DNA from 2 places in the Pseudomonas sp. PAMC25584 genome. Region 1 is predicted to be linked to the other one. Evidence: predicted binding sites of a transcription regulator. Region 1 holds the regulator's gene; the other holds the start of a gene.
The links. Region 1 encodes FliA, which starts transcription of late flagellar genes. Its sites were predicted from a motif close to CTAAAGTTTNNNNNNNNNNNGCCGNTAA; they were not measured.
Positions count from the first base shown of each region.

Region 2: a site for FliA is predicted at 11,130-11,157, ahead of ACS5Q8_RS05875 (flagellar protein MotY). Genes of this name have one in related genera too.

Region 1 covers NZ_CM176870.1:4,399,694-4,411,851, forward strand. Annotated here, with positions in the region: gene ACS5Q8_RS20370 (protein-glutamate methylesterase/protein-glutamine glutaminase) at 1-582, opposite strand, end outside; gene ACS5Q8_RS20375 (chemotaxis protein CheA) at 631-2,835, opposite strand; gene ACS5Q8_RS20380 (protein phosphatase CheZ) at 2,847-3,635, opposite strand; gene ACS5Q8_RS20385 (chemotaxis response regulator CheY) at 3,654-4,028, opposite strand; gene fliA (RNA polymerase sigma factor FliA) at 4,197-4,937, opposite strand; gene fleN (flagellar synthesis regulator FleN) at 4,934-5,767, opposite strand; gene flhF (flagellar biosynthesis GTPase FlhF) at 5,873-7,189, opposite strand; gene flhA (flagellar biosynthesis protein FlhA) at 7,201-9,315, opposite strand; gene ACS5Q8_RS20410 (cold-shock protein) at 9,646-9,852, opposite strand; gene flhB (flagellar biosynthesis protein FlhB) at 10,232-11,368, opposite strand; gene fliR (flagellar biosynthetic protein FliR) at 11,372-12,157, opposite strand.
Region 2 covers NZ_CM176870.1:1,315,630-1,327,787, reverse strand. Annotated here, with positions in the region: gene apbC (iron-sulfur cluster carrier protein ApbC) at 1-655, opposite strand, end outside; gene metG (methionine--tRNA ligase) at 829-2,880, shown strand; gene ACS5Q8_RS05920 (Rnf-Nqr domain containing protein) at 2,983-3,555, shown strand; partial or broken gene rsxB (electron transport complex subunit RsxB) at 3,573-3,944, shown strand; gene ACS5Q8_RS05910 (RnfABCDGE type electron transport complex subunit D) at 4,501-5,460, shown strand; gene ACS5Q8_RS05905 (RnfABCDGE type electron transport complex subunit G) at 5,457-6,041, shown strand; gene ACS5Q8_RS05900 (Rnf-Nqr domain containing protein) at 6,034-6,528, shown strand; gene nth (endonuclease III) at 6,554-7,192, shown strand; gene ACS5Q8_RS05890 (PA3496 family putative envelope integrity protein) at 7,299-7,478, shown strand; gene ACS5Q8_RS05885 (response regulator transcription factor) at 7,566-8,198, opposite strand; gene ACS5Q8_RS05880 (argininosuccinate synthase) at 8,811-10,028, opposite strand; gene ACS5Q8_RS05875 (flagellar protein MotY) at 10,158-11,066, opposite strand; gene pyrC (dihydroorotase) at 11,223-12,158, shown strand, end outside.

The DNA.
Region 1 (12,158 bases):
GGCGACCAGTTTATACGCCTTGCGTTTCGGCGCCGGCGAATGGGCGCTCGGCGCAGGCGTGCGCGCAGGTGCTAGGGCAGGCCGGGCCACAGGCGCCGGAGCAGGGCGACCAAACGCGGTGCTGGTGGGGGCGGCCGGGGCGGCGACCGGCGCGGGCGCCGGGGCGCTGAACAGGCTGCGACGGTTGCTGCGCGAAATGCTGTGGACCTTCTCGCACAGCATCTGCTTGACCTTCTCGGGGTTGCGCGAGATGTCTTCGAAATTCTTCGGCAGGAAGTCCACTGCGCCGGCGTCCAACGCATCCAGGGTGACCCGGGCGCCTTCATGCGTCAGCGAGGAGAACATCAATACCGGGGTCGGGCAGCGCTGCATGATGTGCCGGACTGCGGTGATGCCATCCATCATCGGCATCTCGTAGTCCATGGTGATCACGTCCGGCTTCAACGCTATGGCTTGATCAATCGCCTCTTTGCCGTTGGTGGCCGTACCGACCACCTGGATCGTTGGATCGGCGGAAAGAATTTCCGAGACGCGGCGGCGGAAGAAACCCGAATCGTCCACCACCAGGACCTTGACTACCATAAACACTCCGTTAGGCGGGGCGGGCAATACCGCCCTGCCCCACCAGAATCAAATACGCCGTGCGGCGTAACGCTTGAGCATGCTCGGAACATCGAGAATCAATGCGATGCGACCGTCACCGGTGATGGTCGCACCCGACATGCCCGGGGTTCCCTGCAGCATTTTGCCCAAAGGCTTGATGACGACCTCTTCCTGGCCCACCAGTTGATCGACGACAAAGCCGATGCGCTGGGTGCCCACGGAGAGAATCACCACATGGCCTTCGCGCTGCTCTTCATGGGCAGCCGAGGCGACCAGCCAGCGCTTGAGGTAGAACAGTGGCAACGCCTTGTCGCGCACGATCACCACTTCCTGGCCGTCCACCACGTTGGTGCGCGACAGGTCGAGGTGGAAGATTTCGTTAACGTTGACCAGCGGGAAGGCGAAGGCCTGGTTGCCCAGCATCACCATCAGGGTCGGCATGATCGCCAGGGTCAACGGCACCTTGATGACGATCTTCGAGCCCAGGCCCTTGGTCGAGTAGATATTGATCGAACCGTTGAGCTGGCTGATCTTGGTTTTCACCACATCCATGCCCACGCCACGGCCCGACACGTCGGAAATCTCGGTCTTGGTCGAGAAGCCCGGGGCGAAGATCAGGTTGTAGCACTCGGTGTCGGTCAGGCGGTCGGCGGCGTCTTTGTCCATCACGCCACGCTTGACCGCGATACCCCGCAGGATCGCCGGGTCCATGCCTTTGCCGTCATCGGTGATCGACAGCAGGATATGGTCGCCCTCTTGTTCCGCCGCCAGAATCACCTTGCCGCCACGGGACTTGCCCGAGGCTTCGCGTTCTTCCGGGGTTTCTACGCCGTGGTCGACGGCGTTGCGCACCAAGTGGACCAGCGGGTCGGCCAGGGCCTCGACAAGGTTTTTGTCGAGGTCGGTTTCTTCACCCACCAGTTCCAGGTTGATCTCTTTCTTGAGCTGACGTGCCAGGTCGCGAACCAGGCGAGGGAAGCGGCCGAAGACTTTCTTGATCGGCTGCATCCGCGTCTTCATCACTGCGGTCTGCAAGTCGGCGGTGACCACATCGAGGTTCGACACGGCCTTCTGCATGGCTTCGTCGCCGCTGCTCAGGCCCAGGCGCACCAGGCGGTTACGCACCAGCACCAATTCGCCGACCATGTTCATGATGTCGTCCAGGCGCGCGGTGTCCACGCGCACGGTGGTTTCGGCTTCACTGGCGGGCTTGTCGGCCACGGCGGCGGCCGGGGCTCGCGCGGGAGCAGCAGCTGGGGCCGGCGCCGGCTTGGCGGCGGCAGGCGCCGCCGCTTTGGCTGGCGCTGGTTTGGCTGCTACCGGAGCTGCCGTCGCCGCTGCGGCCGGGGCCACTTCGGTGAACTTGCCCTTGCCGTGCAATTCGTCGAGCAACGCTTCGAATTCGTGATCGGAAATCAGCCCGTCGCCGGCAGGTGCTGCACTGGCAGCAGGTGCGGCGGCAGTCGCTGCGACTTCCGGCAAGGCATCGGCAGCAAAGGCGCCCTTGCCATGCAACTGATCGAGCAACGCTTCGAATTCGTCGTCGGTAATGTCGGTGCCGGCGGTCGCCGCCGGCGCTTGCGGCGCAGCCGTGGGTGCAACGGCGTCGGCGGCGAACTGGCCTTTGCCGTGCAACTGATCGAGCAGGGATTCGAATTCTGCGTCGGTAATGTCTTCGCTGGTCGGCACGGCGACTGCGGCGACCGCTTGCGGCGCTTCGGCTTCGGCCTTGACCGCATTGAGAGAGTCGAGGAGTTGCTCGAACTCGCTGTCGGTGACATCGGCTTCGGCTTCGACCACAGGCTCCGGAGCCGCTTCCACCACCGGCGCGGCCGAGGTGTCGGCAGGTTCAGCCAGGCGCGCCAGGGCGGCCAGCAGTTCCGGAGTGGCTGCGGTGATCGGGGCACGTTCGCGGACTTCGCTGAACATGCCGTTGACCGCATCCAGTGCTTCGAGAATCACGTCCATCAGCTCCGAATCAACGTGACGTTCACCCTTGCGCAGGATGTCGAACACGTTCTCGGCGATGTGGCAGCACTCCACCAGCTCATGGAGCTGGAGGAAGCCGGCGCCCCCTTTTACAGTGTGAAAACCGCGAAAAATTGCATTGAGCAGGTTCGCATCATCCGGTCGGCTTTCCAGCTCGACCAGTTGTTCGGACAGTTGCTCTAAAATTTCGCCGGCCTCTACAAGGAAATCCTGAAGGATTTCTTCATCGGCGCCGAAGCTCATGGGTGTGCTCCTTAGAAGCCTAAACTGGATAACAGGTCATCTACGTCATCCTGACCTGACATAACGTCTTCACGTTTATCGGCATGAATCTGCGGACCTTCACCCTTGGCGAGATGTTTTTGTGGATCTTTTTCCGAGAGGATCGCTTCGCGGTCATGTTCGATGCCGGCAAAACGATCAACTTGGCCTGCCATAAGCACCAATTTGAGCAAGTTGCTTTCCACTTCGGTGACCAATTGGGTCACGCGCTTGATCACCTGACCGGTGAGGTCCTGGTAATCCTGGGCGAGCAGAATGTCATTGAGGTTGCTGGAAACCGTGTGGTTGTCCTGTTCGCTGCGCGACAGGAAACCTTCAACCCGACGGGCCAACTCACGAAATTCCTCAGCCCCCACTTCCCGACGCATGAAACGGCCCCAGTCAACGCTGAGCGCCTGGGCTTCATTGGCCATGCCGTTGACCAGAGGCGTGGCGTTTTCCACCAGATCCATGGTGCGGTTGGCCGCCGCTTCAGTCAGCCTGACCACATAGGACAGGCGTTCAGTCGCATCGGTGATTTGCGAAATCTCTTCGGCCTGGGGCATGTGCGGGTCAATCTGAAAGTTGACGATCGCACTGTGCAGCTCGCGTGTGAGCTTGCCCACTTCCTGATACAGGCCGCGGTCACGGGTCTGGTTAAGCTCATGGATTAACTGCACCGCGTCGCCGAACTGGCCTTTTTCGAGGCTCTCGACGAGCTGGTGAGCATGCTTTTTCAGGGTCGACTCAAAGTCCCCCTGTGACGTTTCTTTATGCTCCATAGCTCCCCCGTGGCAGCATCAATGACCGATGCGTTCGAAGATTTTTTCGATCTTCTCTTTCAAGGCCAGCGCAGTGAATGGCTTGACCACGTAGCCGTTGACCCCGGCCTGGGCGGCTTCGATGATCTGCTCACGCTTGGCTTCGGCGGTCACCATCAACACGGGAAGACTGCGCAGTTTTTCATCGGCGCGCACATGACGCAGCAAGTCGATACCGGTCATGCCGGGCATGTTCCAGTCGGTTACCAGAAAGTCGATGCTCCCGCTGTTGAGGATCGGAATCGCCGTAAGGCCGTCATCCGCCTCGACCGTGTTGGTGAACCCAAGGTCACGCAACAGGTTTTTTATGATCCGCCGCATCGTTGAGAAGTCATCAACGATGAGGATTTTCATGTTCTTGTCCAATTCGACCTCCAAGCAGTCTTAAACGCGCCCAGCACCTGGACGCGCCATTTCAATCAACAGGCGTTACACAAAAAAGGACTGCCCAGGGCACCACGAAACTCACCCGCGAAAACCAGAGCCCTCACGGTAGTGTTTGCAGTGTCCCCACACTGCCTGTCAGCGCGCGCGCCACTCTCCCAGGCGTCCCCGCAAGCGGGCTGCGCACTGGCTGTGCAGTTGGCTGACACGCGATTCGCTGACCCCCAGGACCTCACCGATTTCCTTGAGGTTCAGCTCTTCGTCGTAGTACAGCGCCAACACCAGTCGCTCACGCTCCGGCAAATTGGCAATCGCGTCCGCCAGCGCACCCTGAAAGCGTTCATCTTCCAGGTCACGCGACGGCTCGAGATGAGTACTCGCGCCATCCTCGTGCAGCCCTTCGTGTTCGCCGTCCTGCAACAGGTCGTCGAAACTGAACAGGCGACTGCCCAAGGTATCGTTCAAAATCCCGTAATAATCATCGAGACTCAATTGGAGTTCGGCCGCAACTTCGTGATCTTTAGCGTCGCGACCGGTTTTTGCTTCAATTGCACGAATTGCGTCACTGACCATGCGCGTATTGCGGTGTACCGAACGCGGCGCCCAATCCCCTTTACGCACCTCATCGAGCATCGCGCCACGGATACGGATACCCGCATACGTCTCGAAACTCGCACCTTTGCTCGCGTCGTATTTGGTCGACACTTCGAGCAGGCCGATCATGCCGGCCTGGATCAAGTCTTCGACCTGAACGCTGGCGGGCAGGCGTGCCAGCAAGTGATAAGCGATGCGCTTGACCAGGGGCGCATAGCGCTCGATCAATTCACCTTGGCTGTCACGTGCCGATTTCTTGTAAAGGTTATAGCCGCTGGCTGTCATAGCACCGGTCCTGCGCTCGTCTGATGCACCAATCGCTCGACGAAAAACTCCAGATGCCCCCGTGGGTTGGCGGGCAATGGCCAGGTATCGACCTTCTGAGCAATAGCCTTGAACGCCAAGGCGCATTTCGAACGAGGGAACGCTTCGTAGACTGCACGCTGCTTTTGCACAGCCTTGCGTACACACTCGTCATAGGGAACTGCGCCGACGTATTGTAAGGCGACATCGAGAAAGCGATCTGTGACCTTGGTCAACTTGGCGAACAGGTTGCGCCCTTCCTGCGGGCTCTGGGCCATATTGGCCAGCACGCGGAAGCGGTTCATGCCGTAGTCACGATTCAGTAGTTTGATCAGGGCGTAGGCGTCGGTGATCGAGGTGGGTTCATCGCAGACCACCAGCAGGACTTCTTGCGCGGCGCGCACGAAGCTGACCACGGACTCGCCGATCCCGGCGGCGGTGTCGATCACCAGCACGTCGAGGTTGTCGCCGATATCGCTGAACGCCTGAATCAGGCCGGCATGCTGCGCCGGGCTCAGGTGGACCATGCTCTGAGTGCCCGAGGCGGCCGGCACGATGCGGATGCCTCCAGGGCCCTGCAGCAGCACATCGCGCAGCTCGCAGCGGCCCTCGATCACATCGGCGAGGGTATGTTTGGGCGTGAGCCCCAGCAAAACGTCAACGTTCGCCAATCCCAGGTCAGCATCCAGCAGCATGACACGACGGCCAAGCTCTGCCAGCGCCAGGGACAAATTCACTGACACGTTAGTTTTCCCGACGCCACCTTTGCCGCCGGTCACCGCGATCACCTGTACGGGATGCATGCTGCCCATTTTATTTCTTTACCTTGTCTTGCTTAGACGCAGGCTACATGGGTTGGCCGCGTGAATCGCTGCAGACCATCGATGTAGATACAATTCAGGGTGTTCATGCTGCCCTCAACCCACCCGTTTTGCCGGGTTGTGGTAAAGGTCGGCGAACATATCGGCCATCGCTTCCTCGCTAGGCTCTTCTTGCATTTGCACGCTGACGGCACGGCTGACCAACTGATGACGGCGCGGCAGATGCAAATCATCTGGAATCCGCGGCCCGTCGGTCAGGTAGGCGACCGGAAGTTCATGACTGATCGCCAGGCTCAACACCTCGCCCAGGCTCGCGGTTTCATCGAGCTTGGTGAGGATGCATCCGGCCAGGCCACAGCGCTTGTAGCTATGGTACGCAGCGGTAAGAACTTGTTTTTGGCTGGTGGTTGCAAGCACCAGGTAATTTTTTGACTTGATACCACGCCCGGCCAGGCTTTCCAGTTGCATGCGCAACGCCGGGTCGCTGGCTTGCAGGCCGGCGGTATCGATCAACACCACACGCTTGCGCAGCAACGGATCGAGGGCGTTGGCCAGGGACTGGCCCGGGTCAACGTGGGTCACCGACACATTGAGGATACGGCCCAGGGTCTTGAGTTGCTCCTGGGCACCGATGCGGTAGCTGTCCATGCTCACCAGCGCGATATTCTGGGCGCCGTACTTGAGCACGTAACGCGCGGCCAGCTTGGCCAGGGTGGTGGTCTTGCCCATGCCGGCAGGGCCGACCATGGCGATCACGCCACCCTCTTCCAGGGGTTCGAGTTCCGGGGTCACGATCATCCGCGCCAGGTGGGCCAGCAACATGCGCCAGGCCTGGCGAGGTTCTTCGATTTCGGTGGTCAGCGCCAGCAGGTCGCGGGACAACGGGCCGGACAGACCGATGCGTTGCAGGCGACGCCACAGGTTGGCCTGTTGCGGTTTGCTGCCTTGCAGTTGGGTCCACGCCAGCGAACCAAGCTGCACTTCCAGCAGTTCGCGCAGGCCGTTGAGTTCAAAGCGCATCGAATCGAACACACGCTGGTCGACTGCGGCGGCCGGAGCTGGCGCGGCAGGACGCGGCGGCTCGATGAACGTCGGCTCGATCAACGGCTCGGCGGCGGTCAGCGGCAGGCCGGCGAACAACTGGCGATTGGTGGTCGCATCGCTGTCGCCACGCATGCTCAGTTCGGCCTGGGCCGAGACAATGCGCGAGGCAGTCTTGCGCAGCTCGTCTTCAAGCTCCATGTTCGGGACGCGCGGGGCCAGCGCCGAAGGGGTGTAATCCAGGGCAGCCGTCAGCTCGACACCGCCGGCAATACGACGGTTACCGATAATCGCAGCGTCGGCGCCCAGCTCGTCACGTACCAGTTTCATGGCCTGACGCATATCGGCGGCGAAAAAACGCTTTACTTGCATAACCCACTACCTCAGCCGTTGGGCCCTACTGTCGCGACGATAGTCACTTGCTTGTTGTCAGGGATTTCCTGATAAGCCAAAACGTGCAAATTCGGCACTGCCAGGCGTCCAAACCGCGACAACATCGCTCGGACCGGACCTGCCACCAACAGAATCACCGGTTGGCCCTGCATTTCCTGGCGCTGTGCGGCGTCGATCAACGAACGCTGCAGTTTTTCAGCCATGCTTGGCTCCAGCAGAACGCCCTCTTCCTGGCCTTGTCCTGCCTTCTGAATACTATTGAGCAATATTTGTTCCAACCTTGGCTCCAAGGTGATCACAGGTAGCTCAGACTCAACCCCTACAATGCTTTGCACGATAGCGCGGGACAATCCGACGCGCACCGCAGCCACCAGGGCGGCGGTATCTTGACTCTTGGCGGCATTGTTGGCGATGGCCTCGGCGATGCTGCGAATGTCGCGCACCGGCACTTGTTCGGACAGCAGCGCCTGCAGCACTTTGAGCAATTGCGACAGCGACAGCACGCCCGGCACCAGTTCTTCGGCGAGTTTTGGCGACGCCTTGGCCAGCAAACCCATTAATTGCTGGACTTCTTCGTGGCCGATCAGCTCGTGGGAGTGCTTGTACAGAATCTGGTTGAGGTGCGTGGCGACAACCGTACTGGCGTCCACCACGGTGTAACCGAGGGACTGCGCCTGGCTACGCTGGCTGACTTCGATCCATACCGCTTCCAGGCCAAAAGCCGGATCTTTGGCGGTTATACCGTTCAGTGTGCCGAACACCTGGCCGGGGTTGATCGCCAGCTCGCGGTCGGGGTAGATCTCCGCTTCGGCGAGGATCACGCCCATCAGGGTCAGGCGGTACGCGCTGGGGGCCAGGTCGAGGTTGTCGCGGATATGCACGGTGGGCATCAGGAAGCCCAGGTCCTGGGACAACTTCTTGCGCACACCCTTGATCCGCGCGAGCAATTGGCCGCCCTGGTTGCGGTCTACCAACGGAATCAGGCGGTAGCCGACTTCCAGGCCGATCATGTCGATCGGGGTCACATCGTCCCAGCCCAACTCCTTGGTTTCCTGGGCGCGGGCCGGCGACGGCAGCAACTCCTGCTGGCGCGCGATCTCTTGCTGGGCCTTCACTTTGATCACGTTCTGCTTTTTCCAGAACAGGTAGGCGCCACCGCCGGCCATGGCCGCCATGCTCAAGAACGAGACGTGGGGCATGCCGGGCACAAGCCCCATGATAGCCATGATGCCCGCCGCCACGGCCAGGGCCTTGGGCGAGGCAAACATCTGCCGGCTGATCTGCTTGCCCATGTCTTCGGAGCCCGATGCACGGGTCACCATGATCGCCGCTGCTGTGGATAACAACAGTGATGGCAATTGCGCCACTAAACCGTCACCGATAGTCAGCAGGGCGTAGACCTTGCCCGCATCGCCAAAGCTCATGCCGTGCTGGAAGATCCCGACCGCCATGCCGCCAATCAGGTTGATGAACAGAATCAACAGGCCGGCGATGGCATCACCGCGCACGAATTTGCTGGCACCGTCCATGGAACCGTAGAACTCGGCTTCCTGAGCCACTTCCAGGCGGCGCGTCTTGGCCTGGTTCTGGTCGATCAGGCCGGCGTTGAGGTCGGCGTCGATAGCCATCTGTTTGCCGGGCATGGCGTCGAGGGTAAAGCGCGCGCTCACCTCGGAAATCCGCCCGGCGCCCTTGGTCACCACCACGAAGTTGATGATCATCAGGATCGCGAACACCACGATACCGACCACGTAGTTACCGCCGATCACCACCTCACCGAAGGCCTGGATCACCTTACCGGCGGCGGCGTGACCGTCCTGGCCGTTGAGCATCACCACCCGCGTGGACGCCACGTTCAGCGCCAACCGCAGCAGCGTGGCGATTAGCAGGATGGTCGGAAAGACCGCAAAGTCGAGCGGCCGCAGGGCATAGACGCAGACCAGCAACACGACGACGGACAAGGCAATGTTGAAGGTGAAGAACACGTCGAGCAGGAACGGCGGTATTGGCAACATCATCATTGCCAGCATCACCAGCAACAACAACGGCACACCCAGATTGCCCCGCGACAAATCAGTCAGGGTGCCACGGGCCGTGTTGAGCATTTGAGAGCGATCTACCACCGGTATTCCTCGCGTTCCTTGAAGCAAAGTTTTGACGCTAGAGGGCGTCCTGAAGGCGGTATTGCAAGAAGCCTTCCAACTTTTGCTTGAGGTCGCAGATCCCTTATGGCGAGGACTGACTGACGAATGAGCAGGTAGGGGATCAACTGATTCAAATGACCGAAGACCTGCTGGTCAACCTCAGCCAATGCATTGCTCAATGACTTTTCGTTTGAGCTGGAAAGAGTTCGACGCAAGGGCGCAAGGGAACACTCAACGACCTGATGGCGGATCGTTCCGACATTCAGCGCGGGAACGATCAACCAGCCGGCTCTATTTAGAGAGGATTTTCACGCTCGCAGCCTGATCGCCCTTAGGCCCTTTTTCGACGAGAAACTCCACTTTCTGGCCCTCTTCAAGAGACTTGAAACCCTCGGCCTGGATGGCGGAAAAATGGACGAACACATCGCCGCCGCCATCCTGGCTAATAAACCCAAACCCCTTCTCCGCGTTAAACCATTTCACAGTGCCTGTTGCCATTGCCGTTCTCCGTACACTTCAATTAAGGACTTACACAGGTGTCGTCAGATCAGTCGAATGTCGCATGCATAGATGCCAGTCGGTCGATGGATCATCCAAAACTCCACTTTCTGCCCCTCCGACAGCAGGGGTCTATCCGAGCTGCATAGTTCTACCGATACATCTTCTGCCCCACTGTCCAGCGCAATAGAACCCAATCCGGTCTGTTGGTCATAAGATTTGACCCTGCCTGTGAATAGCTGCATCGCCCCACTCCCTGCATCTTGTTGCGCAGTACGCGAGGTAATAGAACCGCGAGCAGGCGATGCTGGCTACTGTCAAAGTTGACAGGCCAGGAAGGTTTTACGACGAATGGCACGGTGCCAATTTGAACGACCCGTCAGGAATCGCGACGCAAGTCCGGCGGAATCGGCAGGTCTTTAAGCGGATCAGGCCGCTTGCCTTTGCCCGCACGGTACTGGCGAATCTGATAGACATACGCCAACACCTGCGCCACCGCCAGGTACAGCCCGGCAGGGATTTCCTGGTCGAGGTCAGTGGAGTAGAAGATCGACCGCGCCAGCTCCGGCGATTCCAGCAGCAGGATGCCATTGGCCACGGCGATTTCGCGGATCTTCAGGGCGGTGAAGTCGCTGCCCTTGGCCAGCAGCATCGGCGCGCCGCCCTTCTCCGGGTCGTACTTGAGGGCCACGGCGTAGTGGGTCGGGTTGGTGATCACCACGTCGGCGTCGGGCACCGAAGCCATCATCTTGCGCTGAGACATTTCGCGCTGCAGTTGGCGAATGCGTTGCTTGACCTCGGGGCGGCCTTCCTGGTCCTTGTGTTCGTCGCGCACTTCCTGCTTGGTCATCAGCAGTTTTTTGTGGCTTTCCCACAACTGGATCGGCGCATCCACGGCGGCGATCAGGATCAACCCGGCGGCCATCCACAACGCGCTCCAGCCCACCACTTGCACGCTGTGGATGATCGCTGACTCCACCGGTTCATGGGCGATGCGCAGCAAGTCGTCGATGTCGGAGGTCAATACCACCAGCGCCACGAACAAAATCAGGATGAACTTGGCCAGGGCCTTGAGCAGTTCCATCAGGGCCTTGGTGGAAAACATCCGCTTGAGCCCGGCGGCAGGGTTCATGCGGCTGAATTTGGGCGCCATGCTGCTCGCAGCGAATAGCCAGCCGCCAAGGGCGACGGGGCCGATCAGCGCCGCCAGCAACAAAGTGATCAAAATCGGCTGCACCGCCAGGATCGCGATTTTCCCCGAATGCAGCAGGTACTGCCCCATGGCGCCGGGGCTGAGCAGCACTTCACGGGGCAAGGTGAAGTTGAGCTTCATCAACTCCATCAGGTCGAGCGCCAGGCCGCCGCCGTAGATCAGCAAGGCGCCAGCACCGGCCATCATTGTCGCAACGGTGTTGAGCTCTTTGGAGCGGGCAATCTCGCCCTTTTCCCTGGAGTCCTTTTTACGCTTATCCGTGGGGTCTTCTGTTTTGTCCTGACCACTCTCGCTCTCGGCCATGGCTCAGCGCGCCCGTGCCAGATCACGTAAGAACTGCAAGGCGTCGGTCGCCAGCGGTTGATACTGATTGAGTATGTCGGCCATGCCGATCCAGAAAATCCCCATGCCCAACACCAGGGTCAACGGGAAACCGATAGAGAAGATATTCAGTTGCGGCGCCGCGCGGGTCATCACGCCAAAGGCGATGTTGACCACCAGCAGCGCAGTGATCGCCGGCAGCACCAGCAACAGCGAAGCGCCCAACACCCAACTGAGGCGCCCCACCAGCTCCCAGAAGTGATTGACCACCAGCCCCGAGCCGACCGGCAAGGTGGTGAAACTTTCGGTCAGCACCTCGAACACCACCAGGTGGCCGTTCATGGCCAGGAACAGCAAGGTCACCAGCATAGTCAGGAACTGCCCGATCACCGCTGCCGACACGCCGTTGGTGGGGTCGACCATGGACGCGAAGCCCATGCCCATCTGGATCGAGATGATTTGCCCGGCAATCACGAAGGCCTGGAAGAATAGCTGCAGGGAGAAACCCAGCAGCGAGCCGATGAGGATCTGCTCGGCAATCAGCATCAGCGCACTGAGGTCCAGCGCGTTGACGGGCGGCATCGGCGGCAAGCCCGGCATCAGGGCCACGGTGATCGCCACCGCGAAATACAGGCGGATGCGGCGCGGCACCAGGGTAGTGCCGAACACCGGCATGCTCATCAGCACCGCCGTGACCCGGAACAGCGGCAAGATAAACGAAGCCACCCAGGTACTGATCTGGGTGTCGGTCAACGCCAGCAGCGATTGCATG
Region 2 (12,158 bases), 3.1 Mb from region 1:
CTGGCGGCATGTCGATCACCAGGTAGTCCAAATCGCCCCAGGCGGTCTGGGTGACCAGTTGCAGCAAGGCGCCGGAGACCATCGGCCCACGCCATACCATCGGTGTGTTGTCGTCGGTCAGGAACGCCATCGACATCACTTCCACACCCAGCGACTCGATGGGCACGAACCACTTCTGGTCTTTGATTTTCGGGCGAGTGCCCTCGGCAATGCCGAACATCACGCCCTGGCTTGGGCCGTAGATATCCGCGTCGAGAATCCCCACGCGAGCGCCTTCGCGCGCCAGCGCCAGCGCCAAGTTAGCCGCCGTGGTGGATTTACCCACGCCACCCTTGCCGGAGGCCACGGCCACCACATTTTTCACGTTAGCCAGGCCGGGGATCTGCGCCTGGGCCTTGTGCGGGGCGATCACACATTGAATGTCGACCTTGGCCGAACGCACACCGTCCAGGCCTTCGATGGCCATTTGCAGCATCTGCGCCCAGCCGCTCTTGAACAGGCCAGCGGCGTAGCCCAGTTCCATCCGGACCGACACCTGGTCGCCCTGGACCTCGATGGCGCGTACACAGCCGGCGCTGACCGGGTCTTGGTTCAAATAGGGGTCGGTGTATTGGCGAAGAACGGCTTCCACCGCTGCGCGATTGACGGCGCTCATGGGCTACTCCCGAAAAAAGACTGACTAAAACAGGCGGCTATCCTAACCGTTCCAGCGGCTTAACGGCATGCTTTCGCAGGCCGGGAAGATTCTGAAACAGCGTCACGGGGTGAAATATATTTCCCGGCGCTTTATAGTGACCGACCTCCGTTTCATCAAGTAGCCGAGCCCCAATGTCCGAGCCACGCAAGATCCTCGTCACCAGCGCCCTGCCCTATGCCAATGGTTCGATCCATCTTGGCCATATGCTTGAGTACATCCAGACCGATATGTGGGTGCGCTTCCAGAAGCATCGCGGCAATCAATGCATCTATGTCTGCGCGGACGACGCCCACGGTTCGGCCATCATGTTGCGCGCCGAAAAGGAAGGCATCACCCCGGAACAACTGATCGCCAATGTGCAGGCTGAACACAGCGCCGACTTTGCCGAGTTCCTGGTGGACTTCGATAACTTCCACTCGACCCACGCCGACGAAAACCGTGAGCTGTCGAGTCAGATCTACCTGCGGTTGAAGGACGCCGGGCACATTGCCACGCGCTCGATCACCCAGTATTTCGACCCGGAAAAGAAAATGTTCCTGGCCGACCGCTTCATCAAGGGCACCTGCCCGAAATGCGGCACCGAGGACCAGTACGGCGACAACTGCGAAAAATGCGGTGCCACCTACGCACCCACCGACCTGAAGGACCCGAAGTCGGCGATCTCCGGCGCCACCCCGGTGCTCAAGGATTCCCAGCACTTCTTCTTCAAACTCCCGGATTTCCAGCAGATGCTGCAAACCTGGACGCGCAGCGGCACCCTGCAGGATGCCGTCGCCAACAAGATCGCCGAATGGCTGGATGCCGGGCTGCAACAGTGGGACATCTCCCGCGATGCGCCGTATTTTGGCTTTGAGATTCCAGGCGAGCCGGGCAAGTATTTCTACGTGTGGCTGGACGCCCCGATCGGCTACATGGCCAGCTTCAAGAACCTGTGCAACCGCACGCCGGAACTGGACTTCGACGCGTTCTGGGGCAAAGACTCCACCGCCGAGCTGTACCATTTCATCGGCAAGGACATCGTCAACTTCCACGCCTTGTTCTGGCCGGCAATGCTCGAAGGTTCGGGCTACCGCAAGCCGACCGGCATCAACGTACACGGCTACCTGACCGTCAACGGCCAGAAGATGTCCAAGTCCCGTGGCACCTTTATCAAGGCGCGCACCTACCTGGATCACCTGTCGCCGGAATACCTGCGCTACTACTACGCGTCCAAGCTGGGCCGTGGCGTCGACGACCTCGACCTGAACCTGGAAGACTTCGTACAGAAGGTCAACTCGGACCTCGTCGGCAAAGTCGTCAACATCGCCAGCCGTTGCGCCGGCTTCATCCACAAGGGCAACGCCGGTGTACTGGTGGCCGAGAATGCCGCGCCGGAACTGACTGACGCGTTCCTGGCCGCCGCGCCAAGCATTGCCGACGCCTATGAGGCCCGCGACTTTGCCCGCGCCATGCGCGAGATCATGGGCCTGGCCGACCGCGCCAACGCGTGGATCGCCGACAAGGCGCCGTGGTCGCTGAACAAGCAGGAAGGCAAGCAGGCGGAAGTCCAGGCCATCTGCGCCACAGGCGTCAACCTGTTCCGCCAGTTGGTGATCTTCCTCAAGCCGGTGCTGCCGTTGCTGGCTGCGGATGCCGAGGCGTTCCTCAACGTCGCGCCGCTGACCTGGAACGATCACGCTACCTTGCTCAGCAACCATCAGTTGAATGAGTTCAAGCCGCTGATGACCCGCATCGATCCGGTAAAAGTCCAGGCCATGAGCGACGCTTCGAAAGAAGACCTGGTCGCCAGCCCGACAGACACCGGCGAATCGACGCCGGCCGGCAACGGCGAACTGGTCAAGGAGCCGCTGTCCCCGGAGATCGAGTTCGACGCCTTTGCCGCCGTGGACCTGCGGGTTGCGCTGATCCTCAAGGCCGAAGCCGTGGAAGGTGCCGACAAGCTGCTGCGCCTGACCCTCGACATCGGCGACGAGCAACGCAACGTGTTCTCCGGGATCAAGAGCGCTTATCCGGACCCGTCCAAGCTCAATGGGCGCCTGACCATGATGATCGCCAACCTCAAGCCACGGAAAATGAAGTTCGGTATTTCCGAAGGCATGGTGATGGCGGCAGGCCCCGGCGGCGAAGAAATCTACCTGCTGAGCCCTGACAGCGGCGCCAAGCCGGGTCAACGCATCAAGTAAGCCCTGCAAACAGCCCTGTCGTCGCGGCGACAGGGCTTTTCAGCTAGTACCCCCTTCTCGCTTACCGGATAATCAGGCCCTGTTTGCTTAACCGGCATGCCCATGACCGATATGCTCCTCACCCTTGTCAGCGCCGCCCTAATCAACAACTTCGTGTTGCAGATGCCGTTGGCCGTCGACCCGATGTTGGCTGCGCACTCACGCTCGCGGGTGCATGCATTGGGGATTGCCACCACCGTGTTGATGGCAGTCAGCAGCATGCTGGGCTATCTGCTGGACCACTACCTGCTGCAGCCGCTGGCGATGACCGCCCTGCGACTGTTTGTGTTTTTACCGCTGACCGCGCTGCTGATCCGCCCGGTGCTCGGCTTGCTCACGCGCTTGCGCCCCACACTGCCGACGGAGGGGTTATGGCCACTCCTACTGGGCAACGCCGGGGTACTGGGCGTGGTGTTGCTGGGCATTGAAGACGACAAGGGTCTGGCACACATGGCGGCACTGAGCCTGGGCGCCGGGCTCGGCTTCTGGCTGGTGCTGAGCCTGTTCAGCGACTTGCGCCAGCGGATCGCCGACAACGACATTCCGCTGCCCTTCCGCGGCCTGCCGGTCGAACTGATCAGCGCCGGGCTGATGGCGGTGGCTTTTCTGGGTTTCAACGCAATGATCAAAGCATGAACCTGATTCAACGTATCGACGCGCTGCTCCCGCAAACCCAATGCGGCAAATGCGGGCACCCGGGCTGCAAGCCCTACGCCGAAGGCATTGCCCAAGGCGAAGCCATCAACAAGTGCCCGCCGGGAGGGCCGGAAACGATCGGCGCACTCGCGCAATTGCTGAACGTGCCGGTGCTGACGCTGGACGCCAGCCACGGCGAAGCGCCGCCACAGATTGCCTACATCCGCGAAGCCGAATGCATCGGTTGTACCAAATGCATCCAGGCGTGCCCGGTGGACGCGATTGTCGGCGCAGCCAAATTGATGCACACCGTGATCATCGACGAATGCACCGGTTGCGACCTGTGCGTCGCGCCCTGCCCGGTCGACTGCATCGAAATGCACCCGCTGGCGACGGTGCTGCCGATTGTCGGCGGCCTGGCGACCAACGACCACGAGCGCCGCGCGCGTGGCTTAAAGCGTGACCGCGCACGACGACGCTTTGAGCAACGAAACGCGCGCCTGCAACGAGAAGAAGAACACAAGCAGGCCGAACGCCTGGCCCGAGCCAAGCGTGCCGCGCCGCTGGCCGCCGTGCCGATCGATACCGCCCAGGCAGCCCAGGATGCCGCGATCAAGAAGGCCAAGATCAACATGGCGATGAGCCGTGCGCAGTTGCACAAATCCTTGAAGGCATTCGGGCATCCGCCCACCCTTGAACAGCAATCGCAATTGATCGTCCTGCAACGACAGTTCGAAGCCGCAGAGCAAGCACTAACCGCCCTGGAGGTGAACCTCGCGCCCGCAACACCGGCCCCCGACAGCACCGCCGATCTCAAGCGCGCCAAGATCCAACTGGCAATGCGTCGCGCCGAATTGAAAAAAGCCCAGGATCAGAACGCCGATCCACAGCAGCTGTCCGAGGCGCACGACAAGCTCGACGCAGCACAGCGCCAGGTGGATGCCCATGGCCACGCTTGAGCCTCAGCAAGCCCTGCAACGGGTGTTGCTGGCGACGCTGCCGGGTGCGGTGGGGATGTTCTGGTTATACGGTTGGGGCGTGTTGATCAATCTGTTGCTGGCGACGGGCGGCGCACTGTTGGTAGATGCGGGCGTGCAACGCCTGCGGGGGCAGCGTGGCAGCGATCTGAGCAGCCTGGTCAGCGCCACCTTGCTCGCCCTGGCACTGCCGCCCTATTGCCCCTGGTGGCTGTGCGTGGCGGCCGTCGCCACTGGGCTGCTGCTGGGCAAGCACCTGTACGGTGGCCATCGCAACCCTTTCAACCCGGCCATGGTCGGGTATGCGTTGATGCTGGTGGCCTTTCCGCAACTCATGACGCACTGGCCGGCCACCCACGGCCTGGACCTGCTGGCCGGCGCACAACAGGTATTCGGCCTGCAACGCGACGCGCCCGATGCCTGGGCCCAGGCGACTGCACTGGATGCGCTACGACTGAACAAGAGCCTGACCATCGATGAACTGTTCGCTCGCAGCCCGGCATTTGGGCATTTCGGCGGCAAGGGCAGCGAGTGGGTGAACCTGGCGTTTCTGGTGGGCGGTCTGTGGCTGTTACGCCAGCGGGTATTCAGTTGGCACGCGCCGCTGGGCATGCTGGGCAGCCTCTTTGTGATCAGCTTGCTGTGCTGGAATGGCTCGGGCTCTGACTCCCACGGCTCGCCGCTGTTTCATCTGCTGACCGGCGCCACCGTTCTCGGCGCATTTTTTATCGTCACCGAGCCGGTCTCGGGCCCGAAAAGCCCCACGGCCCGGCTGCTGTTCGGGGCGGGCGTGGGCGTGCTGACATATCTGATTCGCACGTGGGGCGGCTACCCGGACGGTGTGGCCTTTGCGGTGCTGCTGATGAACCTGGCCGTGCCGGCACTGGAACGCCTGGTGGCAGCGAAACAGCCAGCGGTCAGCCGATGAAATCGAGCAGAGGTGTGTTGCTGGCGTTGCTGATCGCCATCGGCGGCGGCACGCTGGTCCTCACCCTTCAGCACCTGACCGCCGATCACGCCGCGCGCCAGGTTCAGGCGCTACAGCGCCAGGCGCTGCGCGACCTGCTACCCGCCGACCGCTATGACAATCAGCCACTGGATCACCCGCTGACCATCGCCCCACAGCCCCTCGCCGAGAGCCAACTGCAGGGTGGCTATCGGGTGACCCTGTCGGGCCAACCCCGCGCGGTACTGCTTCGTTTGACGACCAGCGGCTACGCTGGGCCGATCGAACTGCTGATCGCCATCGACCGCGACGGCAAGCTGCTGGGAATCAAAACCCTGGCGCAATCGGAAACCCCAAGCCTGGGTGGGCATATCAGCGAGCCCGGCAACCCTTGGCTGGCTTCATTCAAGGGGCGTTCGCGCACGGACATGCAAGGCTCGACCTTCGATCAAATAGCCGGTGCCACCCTCACCTCCCGAGCGGTGATCAGTGCCGTCCACGACGCTTTGCGCTATTTCGACGAGCACCGCTCATCCCTGCTGGAGCCCGACGCCCATGACTAGAGCCGTTGGCCTGGCCAATGCATCGATGCTGGCACCGTTGCTCGGCGTGACTGACACCCTGCCCAAAGCCCTGAGTTTCCTGGCGTTGTCGGCGCTGATCGTGACGCTCTACGGCCTGGCCATGCGCGCGCTGCGCTCACGCCTGAGCGCGCCCCTGCGGTTGGGTGCCAGCCTGACGGTCGCCGCTACGCTGGTCAGCTGTGCGCAGTTACTGTTACAGGCATTTGCGCTACCGATGTATCAGCAGTTGGGCATCTACCTCGCGCTGATCAGCGTGCAATGCGTCGTCCTGGAACATAATGCTTTCTTTGAGGCGGACCAGCGCAAGGCGCAGCTACGGTTAGTCGCTCTGTTCGCCGCACTCATGATCATCCTGGGGGTGTTACGCGCCACTGCCGCCACCCAATTGATGCCGGCCGGGTTTATCCTGCTCGGGTTATTGCTCGCTGGGTTGCAGGCCTGGGCCCATTTTTCACAATCACGCTGACCTCCAGCAAGGAATCGCCTGCCCCATGAACGCCGCAAAACGCCTGGAAATTTTCCGCAGGCTTCACGAAGACAATCCGGAACCCAAAACCGAACTGGCTTACTCAACGCCGTTTGAGTTGCTGATTGCGGTGATTCTCTCGGCCCAATCCACAGACGTTGGCGTCAACAAGGCCACGGCCAAGCTATATCCCGTGGCGAACACCCCGGCAGCGATCCATGCTTTGGGCGTGGAAGGTTTGTCTGAATACATCAAGACCATCGGTCTATACAACAGCAAGGCGAAGAATGTCATCGAGACCTGCCGCCTGCTGGTCGAACGGCATAACGGTGAAGTGCCGCAGACTCGTGAAGCGCTGGAGGCTCTGCCGGGAGTGGGCCGCAAGACGGCCAACGTTGTGCTCAATACGGCATTCCGGCAACTGACCATGGCCGTGGACACCCACATTTTCCGCGTAAGTAACCGCACCGGCATTGCCCGCGGCAAGAATGTGGTGGAAGTGGAAAAACAACTGATGAAGTTTGTCCCCAAGCCGTATCTGCTCGATTCGCACCACTGGCTGATCCTTCACGGACGCTACGTTTGCCAAGCCCGCAAGCCGCGCTGTGGCAGCTGTCGCATCGAAGACCTGTGCGAATACAAGGACAAGACGTCGGACGATTGAGAGATCATTGGTTTTTCGATCCATCGATTGAAAAAATCTTTTTTACCCGCTCATGGAATATCGTTATAAGGAGCGCCAACGGCAGTCTTAGCCCGGAGTTAACCTTATGAGCACTGGCAAAGAACAACTGGAAGTGGAAGATGACCTTGTTGAGTCGGATGACGGTGGAGAGGAAACACCTGTAGAGGTAGCCAAGACCAATCTAAGCAAACGCCGCACCATCGATAACCTCCTGGAAGAGCGACGCTTGCAAAAACAGCTGGCCGATTACGACTTCGACCTCTGATCGGCCGAGAACGGCCGGAAGCCTCCCTGACGGAGGCTTTTTTCTGCCGATTCGCCTGGCTATCAAGCCATGTGGTGGCGCCCTCCTCTAGACCAGTCCATTGCGTTGAGCCAACTCGATCAGATCGACCAGTGAGCGGGCATTGAGCTTGAGCAGCAACCGCGTCTTATAGGTGCTGACAGTTTTGTTGCTGAGGAACATGCCGTCGGCGATTTCCTTGTTGGTTTTGCCGCGCGCCAGTTGCTGCAACACCATCATCTCGCGCCCCGAAAGGCGCTCGACCATGTCGGCCTCGCTGGCATTGCCCATGGTGGAACGCACCGAATTCAGCGCCTGGTTCGGAAAGTAGCTGTAGCCGGACAGCACCGCCTTGATGGCACTCAGCAATTCCGTCAGGTCCTGCTGCTTGCACACGTACCCGGCCGCCCCCGCTTGCATGCAGCGCATGGAGAAATGACCCGGGGCCTGGGAAGTCAGGACCAGCACCTTGAACGGTGTGGCCTGCTTGGTCGACGACAGCCGGCAGATAACTTCCAGGCCATCGAGTTTGGGAATCCCAATATCCAGTATGACAATGTCCGGCATATGTTCCCGCGCAAGTTGCAACGCATCGACACCGTTATCGGTCTCGGCAACGACCTCATAACCATGACGCTCCATTAGCATGCGCACAGCAAGACGAATGACGGGATGATCATCCACGATCAGCACTTTATTCATGAGAAAGTCCAATTTCGCTGTTCGAATTATTCAGAGCAAGCACAATAGCCTAGTCGTTTCCTAGTTGGCATAGCGTTCCACCCCGAGCAACAGCAAGCAGAGACCCAACCCACAACGAGATAGGAATTAACCTACAAAAAATCACCAACTCAGATGTTTCGAGTTTTATGGAGCCCTTCAGACCTTTCCGGGCTCGTACATATTTTGAGAGAAATATCCGGTGGTTAGGGGGCCAGTCGTAAACGCAGCGCACACCAGTTTCAGGAAATGCCCCTTGCATGCCGCTACCACACGGACGGACGGGTAAAAAAAATCTGATGATTTCAGTTCCATTTAACATATTTATTTACACCATAAATTTCCTACAGAACTTTCCGCGACTTACATCTACGCCGCACTTTCTTGAGTGAATTTTCTGTAAGACATAGTTCCTATTCAGGTGTAAATAATTCATTCCTCGGCGCGCCAAGTATCAAAGTTTTTGAAACGCCGAACCCTCGACAGACTTTACACAACCGTAAACAACTTTAAACATCAGGGCCGTTGTGCCTTTTTTACGGGCAAAAAAATGGCCCCTGAACAAGGGGCCACTTTTCATTTCGACTGGAACACTCAGAACAACTTGCGACCCTTGTTGGCCGCAATGCGCATGCGCAGTGCATTCAACTTGATGAAGCCTGCTGCGTCCGCCTGGTTGTAGGCGCCGCCATCTTCTTCGAAGGTGGCGATGTTGGCGTCGAACAGCGACTCGTCGGATTTGCGACCGGTGACGATCACATTGCCCTTGTACAGCTTCAGGCGCACAACACCGTTCACGTGAGCCTGGGAAGCGTCGATCATCTGTTGCAGCATCAGACGCTCAGGGCTCCACCAGTAGCCGGTGTAGATCAGGCTGGCGTACTTGGGCATCAGCTCGTCTTTGAGGTGAGCCACTTCGCGGTCCAGAGTGATCGACTCGATGGCGCGGTGGGCGCGCAGCATGATGGTGCCGCCTGGGGTTTCGTAGCAGCCACGGGACTTCATGCCCACGTAACGGTTCTCGACGATGTCGAGACGGCCAATACCGTGTGCGCCGCCGATACGGTTCAGGGTCGCCAGTACGGTGGCCGGGGTCATTTCGACGCCGTCCAGCGCGACGATGTCGCCGTTGCGGTAGGTCAGCTCCAGATACTGCGGCTTGTCGGGAGCGTTCTCCGGGGAGACGGTCCACTTCCACATGTCTTCTTCGTGCTCGGTCCAGGTGTCTTCCAGCACGCCGCCTTCATAGGAGATGTGCAACAGGTTGGCATCCATCGAGTACGGGGACTTTTTCTTACCATGACGCTCGATCGGGATTGCGTGCTTTTCAGCGTAATCCATCAGCTTTTCACGGGACAGCAGGTCCCATTCACGCCAAGGGGCAATCACTTTCACGCCCGGCTTGAGCGCATAGGCGCCCAGTTCGAAACGCACCTGGTCGTTACCTTTGCCGGTGGCGCCATGGGAAATGGCGTCAGCGCCGGTTTCGTTGGCGATTTCGATCAGGCGCTTGGCGATCAGCGGACGTGCGATGGAGGTACCCAGCAGGTACTCGCCTTCGTAGACGGTGTTGGCGCGAAACATCGGGAAAACGAAGTCGCGGACGAACTCTTCGCGCAGGTCGTCAATGTAGATCTCTTTGACGCCCATGGCTTGCGCCTTGGCACGTGCAGGTTCGACCTCTTCGCCCTGACCCAGGTCAGCGGTGAAGGTCACCACTTCACAGTTATAAGTATCCTGCAGCCACTTGAGGATCACCGAAGTGTCCAGGCCGCCGGAATACGCGAGAACGACCTTGTTTACGTCGGCCATGCCATCACTCCACGGGGTTTTACGGAAAGGCAACGATTCTACCGATCAAAACCGCGAAATTACAGGGGCGCGACAGCAAATGAAGATAAAGCGACAGATTATGTCGAGCGGGCGACCGATGGTCGCAGCTTATGACGTGGCTGCGGGGTTGCTCGGCCCCGCGGCCTGGGCCGCCGGCTTCTCGGGGGCTGCCACGCGTTCGAGCTGGATATTGACGCGGCGATTGCGCGCTCGGTTAGCGGCGTTGGTATTGGGCGCCAAGGGGTAGCTTTCGCCGTGGAATCGCATGGTGATCTGCGATTCCTGCACGCCGTTGGCCTTGAAGTAGTCCATTACCGCCAATGCGCGACGGCGCGAGACATCGCGATTGGTCAGGCGATTGCCACTATTGTCGGAGTGACCATTCAATTCGATATGGTTGACCGTCGGATCGGCTTTCATGAATTCAACGATCACCGCCAGCTTGCTCTTGGCCGATGCGTCCAGCTCGATGCCGCCACCGGGGAAGCCGACTTCGGTCTGCTTGACCTGATCGTAGTTCATCGGCAGCAACTTGGTAGTACACAGCTGATAGTCGTTGTAGGCCTTGTTGAATCTCACCGGCAACAGGCGAATTTCCGAATAGCCGCCTTCACGCCCGTAATGCCGCACGGTCGGACTGCGCCCCTCAAGCAGGCCATTGAACAGGCGCCCGGCCTGGGCCTGGGAACTGTTGAACAACACGTCGCCACTGCCGACACGCACGGCACCGAGGTTGATATCACCCCGGCCCGGTTGCCAAGGCGCAGCAGCCGCCAGCAAGGTCGCCGATCCCGCGCCGAGCGAGCCGTTATAGGCTTTCAGACGGAATGTCGCCTGCTCACCGGCCCGGCGCACGAACTCGCCCGAGCCGAAATCCGTGATCGGCTGGGTCAAACGGCACTCGAATTTGTCGCCCTCCACCTTCCACTCAATATTCTCCAGACGTGTCTGAAACGTGAGGGCCATCGCAGGCAGGCTGGCAAACACACTGAGCAGGGCTAAATAATGCTGGCGCACGGGAGGCTCCACTGGTTTCTACAACACTTCAAAGCGTCATACATCGTTAAGGCATACCAAAGGCTATCGGATGCATCCTGCAAAACTTGATAGCGAGTGCCTGCAAGAGTCTTTTCCGGTAGCATTCCCACCAGATTGACCCGCCTGGAATCCCCAATGTCCGACCGCCTGACCCTGCTGCGTCCCGACGACTGGCATATTCATCTTCGCGATGGTGCTGCGTTAACCCAAACCGTGGCCGATGTTGCGCGCACGTTTGGCCGCGCCATCATCATGCCTAACCTGGTACCTCCGGTGCGTAATGCCGCTGAAGCCGACGCCTATCGCCAGCGCATCCTCGCTGTACGGCCGGCCGGCAGCCGCTTCGAACCGCTGATGGTGCTCTACCTGACCGACCGCACCCAGCCCGACGAAATCCGCCAGGCCAAGGCCAGCGGTTTCGTACACGCCGCCAAGCTCTACCCGGCGGGCGCGACCACCAACTCCGACTCCGGCGTGACCAGTATCGACAAGATCCTGCCGGCGATCGAAGCGATGGCCGAAGTCGGCATGCCGCTGTTGATCCACGGTGAAGTCACCCGTGGTGATGTCGACGTATTCGATCGCGAAAAAATCTTCATCGACGAGCATATGCGCCGTGTGGTCGAGCTGTTTCCGACCCTCAAGGTGGTGTTCGAACACATCACCACGGCTGACGCGGTGCAATTCGTCACCGAGGCCTCGGCCAACGTCGGCGCGACCATCACCGCCCATCACCTGCTCTACAACCGCAACCACATGCTGGTGGGCGGGATTCGGCCGCACTTCTATTGCCTGCCGATTCTCAAGCGCAACACCCATCAGGTGGCCCTGCTGGACGCCGCGACCAGCGGCAACCCGAAGTTCTTCCTCGGCACCGACTCGGCGCCCCACGCCCAGCACGCCAAGGAAGCTGCCTGTGGTTGTGCCGGTTGCTACACCGCCTATGCGGCGATCGAGCTGTACGCCGAGGCGTTCGAACAGCGCAACGCCCTGGACAAACTCGAAGGCTTCGCCAGCCTCAATGGCCCGCGTTTCTACGGGCTGCCGGCGAATACCGACCGCATCACCCTG